Regions from separate parts of the Janthinobacterium leeuwenhoeki genome, predicted to be linked through region 2. Evidence: predicted binding sites of a transcription regulator. Region 2 holds the regulator's gene; the other holds the start of a gene.
What was found. Region 2 encodes sigma-54, which starts transcription at its own class of promoters, with help from an activator protein. Its sites were predicted from a motif close to TGGCANGNAANCTGCTTT; they were not measured.
Positions count from the first base shown of each region.

Region 1: the regulator sigma-54 is predicted to act here: its motif matches at 1,452-1,469, upstream of urtA (urea ABC transporter substrate-binding protein).

Region 1 covers NZ_JBNYXT010000013.1:91,022-93,422, forward strand. Annotated here, with positions in the region: gene urtB (urea ABC transporter permease subunit UrtB) at 1-26, opposite strand, end outside; gene urtA (urea ABC transporter substrate-binding protein) at 146-1,399, opposite strand; gene ACQ4WS_RS12900 (DUF4349 domain-containing protein) at 1,601-2,389, opposite strand.
Region 2 covers NZ_JBNYXT010000030.1:25,593-27,993, forward strand. Annotated here, with positions in the region: gene lptB (LPS export ABC transporter ATP-binding protein) at 1-495, shown strand, start outside; gene ACQ4WS_RS19860 (RNA polymerase factor sigma-54) at 500-1,978, shown strand; gene hpf (ribosome hibernation-promoting factor, HPF/YfiA family) at 2,048-2,401, shown strand, end outside.

The DNA of each region.
Region 1 (2,401 bases), on a different contig from region 2:
ACTAGCAGTTTGGGGAGGAGCTGCATTCTAAGTTCCTGGTAAGAGCACCACGAGAAGCGTTGAACCCCGAACAGATACCGGGGTCGGACCCTGAGGGTCCGCCCCCAGTCCTTTGCCTCTGGGGTTTAATAAAACAACGCGGCGCCTACAGCTTTTGCTTGCCCTCATTACCCTTGATAAACGGGCTCCACGGCTGGGCACGGATCGGTTCCTTGGTTTTCCACACGACATTGAATTGCCCATCGGCCTTGATCTCGCCGATCATCACGGGCTTGTGCAAGTGATGGTTGGTCGGGTCCATGGTCAAGGTGAAGCCCGATGGTGCTTTCATGCTCTGGCCAGCCATGGCGGCGATCACCTTGTCCGTGTCCGTCGATTTCGCCTTTTCCACGGCTTGCGCCCACATGTGGATGCCGACATAGGTCGCTTCCATCGGGTCGTTCGTCACCACCGAACCCGCGTTCGGCAACTTTTGCGCCACGGCATACGTTTTCCACTGCTTGATGAAGGCCGTGTTGACGGGATTCTTGACGGATTCAAAATAATTCCACGCCGCCAGATGACCCAGCAAGGGCTTGCTATCGATGCCGCGCAGCTCTTCCTCGCCCACGGAAAACGCGACGACGGGCACGTCCGTGGCTTTCAAGCCCGCATTGCCCAGTTCCTTGTAGAACGGCACGTTGGAATCGCCATTGATGGTGGAAATGACGGCCGTCTTGCCGCCTGTCGAAAACTTCTTGATGTTGGCGACGATGGTTTGATAATCGGCATGGCCGAGCGGCGTGTAGACCTCGCTGATATCGCTATCCTTGACGCCTTTGCTTTTCAGGAAGGCCCGCAGTATCTTGTTGGTGGTGCGCGGATACACGTAATCCGTGCCCAGCAGCACGAAGCGCTTGGCGCCGCCGCCATCCTTGCTCATCAGGTATTCCACGGCGGGTATCGCCTGCTGGTTCGGCGCGGCGCCCGTATAAAACACATTCTTTTCCAGCTCCTCGCCTTCGTATTGCACCGGGTAAAACAGCAGGCTGTTGAGTTCCTTGAACACGGGTAAAACCGACTTGCGCGAGACAGACGTCCAGCAGCCGAACACCACGGCAACCTTGTCCTGCGCCACAAGCTGGCGCGCTTTTTCCGCAAACAAGGGCCAGTTCGACGCGGGGTCGACGACGACGGCTTCCAGTTTCTTGCCCAGCACGCCGCCCTTGGCATTGATCTCGGCGATCGTCATCAGCGCCACATCTTTCAGCGACGTTTCGGAAATGGCCATGGTGCCCGACAGGGAGTGCAAGATGCCCACCTTGATGGTGTCGGCGGCCAGGGCCGCCTGCATGGTGGTGTACGTGGCCAGGGCCAGGGCGCCGGCGGCGGCCGCTTTCAGGATGATGCGTCGTGACATGGGGACTCCTGTGATGAGTTCGTGGGGGTCGGGCTGGGCCTGCGAAGTTGTTAAAGCAGAATGCATGCCAGCGCCGGCAGGCGTGCGCCATGGTGCATGCGGCTCTCGCCGCACGAAAAAAAAACCTGGTTGCACAAGGACTGTGCAGCCAGGTTTCAAATTGCCGTAAAACGGTGCGCCGAAGAAGTTACTCCATACGCATCAATCCTTGCGCGGCAGGCCTCTCAAGCGGCGCCAGCCCTTGCGTCCCAGCGGGAACAGCAGCACGAAAGCGATCAGCCACGGCAGGATGTACGCCATGGCCGTGATGGCGTTGGCCACGCCTTCCGACAGGTTTTCCGTGAAATTGCCCAGCGCGCGCTTGACGGGCCGCCAGAACGATTGCCGGCCTTCGGCGCTGATGGCCACGTTCAGCAAGTCCGTATCGATGCGCTGCATCAACAACGCATTGGCCGCCGTCGCCTGCTCCAGTTCCACTTGCACGGTCGCCAGCTCCTTGGTCACCTTGATCAGGGCGTCGACGTTCGTGCCCGAGCGCTTTTCCAGGTCTTGCAGCTGGGCTTGGTACTGCTTGAGCATTTCCAGGCGTTTCTTGCTGTCGAGCACAGGACGGCCCAGGTCTTCCACCTTGGTGCCCTGGCTGGTGATGTCGCCTCCGGCCGCGACCAGCGCGACCAGCTTCTTGATGCCGGCCGGCTTGGCGCGCATGCTGATGCGCGCGTGCACGTAGCGGCCGCTGTCGACGCTCGAATCGAGCAACAGACAGACATTGTCCGTATCGGCCTTGCAGGCGGCGACCACTTTTTCATACAGGGGCCGCACTTGCGCTTCATTCGTATCGACGCCGACATTATGTTCATAGGCAAGAAAGTCGCTGCCCTTTTCCTTGCCGTCGAGACGCGCGGCACTCGATTGCCCGCCGCTCTCGCCCTTGCTGCCGCAGCCGGCCAACAGCATCAGGCCGATCAGGCTGATATAGATTTTTTTCATGATTTCTTTCTC
Region 2 (2,401 bases):
TACCTGCCGCAGGAAGCGTCCGTGTTCCGCAAGCTGACGGTGGAAGACAATATCCGCGCCGTGCTGGAAATCCAGACCGTCGAAGGCCGTCCCTTGAAGAAGGCCGAGATTGAAGAGCGCCTGGATAAACTGCTGGCCGACTTGCAGATTGAAAAGCTGCGCGAGAACCAGGCCCTGTCCCTGTCGGGCGGCGAGCGCCGCCGCGTGGAAATCGCCCGCGCGCTGGCTACCGACCCCCGTTTCGTGCTGCTCGACGAGCCGTTCGCCGGCGTCGATCCGATTGCCGTGATCGAGATCCAGCGCATCGTGCGTTTCTTGAAGGAGCGCAATATCGGCGTGCTGATCACCGATCATAATGTGCGCGAGACGCTGGGTATTTGCGACCGTGCCTACATCATCAACCAGGGCTCGGTGCTGGCGTCAGGACGCCCCGACGACATCATCGCGAACGAGTCGGTACGCCGGGTCTATCTGGGCGAACACTTCCGCATGTGAGCCAATGAAACAATCATTGCAGCTGCGCACTTCGCAGCACCTGGCACTGACGCCGCAGTTGCAGCAATCGATACGCCTGTTGCAATTGTCTACCCTGGAATTGCACCAGGAACTGGAGCAATTGCTGACGGACAATCCCTTGCTCGAGCGCCTGGACGATCCGCTCGACCGTTCGCTGCGCCTGCTGTCCGACGGGGCTTTGAGTTCCACGGCCGCGCCGGCAGAAGCACCGCCCCAGCCGCCTGGCCAGGAAGCGCCGGCGGCGCCGGCGGAAGCGGAAACCTTTGACGGCGAGGCCAGCGAGGGCCCGGCCGCTGCGGACGGCGGCGACAGCGACTGGAGCGAGGCGAGCCGGGGCAAGGCGCCCGATGACGAAGATTCGCGCCCGCAACTCGAAGCCCATCACTGCACCCTGCGCGAACACCTGATGGAGCAGATGCGCGTGACGGTGCTCGAATTGCGCGACCGCGCGCTGGTCGAGCTGATCATCGACGCGCTCGACGACAATGGCTACCTGGAAGAGTCGCTCGACGAGATCCTGGCGCGCCTGCCGGAAGAGCTGGAAATCGACGCCGACGAGATGCGCACGGCCTTGTCGCTGCTGCAAAGTTTTGATCCGCCGGGCGTGGGCGCGCGCAATGCCTCCGAATGCCTGGCCCTGCAAATCAAGCGTTTGCCGCATATCGCCATGGTGACGCGCCGCATGGCCCTCGTCATCGTGGAAAAGCACCTGGCCTGGTTTGCCCAGCGCGATTTCAACAAGCTGAAAAAAGCCCTCGATTGCGACGATGAAGACTTGCGCGAAGCGCAGACCGTGATTCGTCAGTGCAATCCGCATCCGGGCGCCGTGTTTGCCTCGGACGTGTCCGATTACGTGGTGCCCGACGTCGTCGTCAAGCGCGCGCGCAATGGCTGGCAAGTCACCCTGAACAACGACGTCATGCCGCGCCTGCGCGTCAACGCCATGTACGCCAACTTGTTGAAGCAGGGCAAGGGCGAGGGCGCCATGGGCGCACAGTTGCAGGAAGCCAAGTGGCTGATCAAGAATATGCGCCAGCGCTTCGACACGATCCTGCGCGTGGCGCAGGCGATAGTAGAAAGACAAAAGAACTTTTTCTCGCATGGCGCCGTTGCCATGCGCCCCCTTGTGCTCCGTGAAATAGCTGATACACTGGGTTTACACGAGAGCACTATCTCGCGGGTAACAACTCAAAAGTACATGCTGACCCCGCACGGCATGTTCGAGTTGAAATATTTCTTTGGTAGCCACGTCGCCACCGAAGCGGGGGGCGAAGCGTCATCGACGGCGATACGGGCATTGATCGTGCAACTGACAGGAGCAGAAGACCCTAAAAATCCTTTATCCGACAGTAAGATTGCGGACATGCTGGGGGAACAAGGCATGGTGATTGCGCGACGTACTGTTGCCAAATACCGGGAAGCGTTGAAAATTCCGCCAGTGAGCCTGCGTAAGTGTTTGTAAGTTTTTTTCGGTTCCTCTGCGGGCCGGATAGGATGGACCGCACGAACCCGATCATCTTTAGGAGTGTGTATGAATCTCACCATCAGCGGACATCATCTCGAAGTGACACCAGCCATCCGTGAATACGTACAAACGAAGCTGGAGCGCGTGAAACGTCATTTCGATCAAGTCATCGATATTGCCGTGATTCTGACCGTGGATAACCTCAAAGAGAAAGAAAAACGTCAAAAGGCCGAAGTCAACCTGCGCCTGAGTGGCAAAACTGTCTATGTGGAAAGCCTGGCGCAAGACCTGTATGCCGCAATCGATAGCCTGATCGACAAGCTCGATAGGCAAGTGATGAAATACAAAACCAAAGTGCAAGGGCACGGTAAAGAGGCGATCAAGCATCTGCCAGACAATTCGGAAGAAGAATTCGCCGCC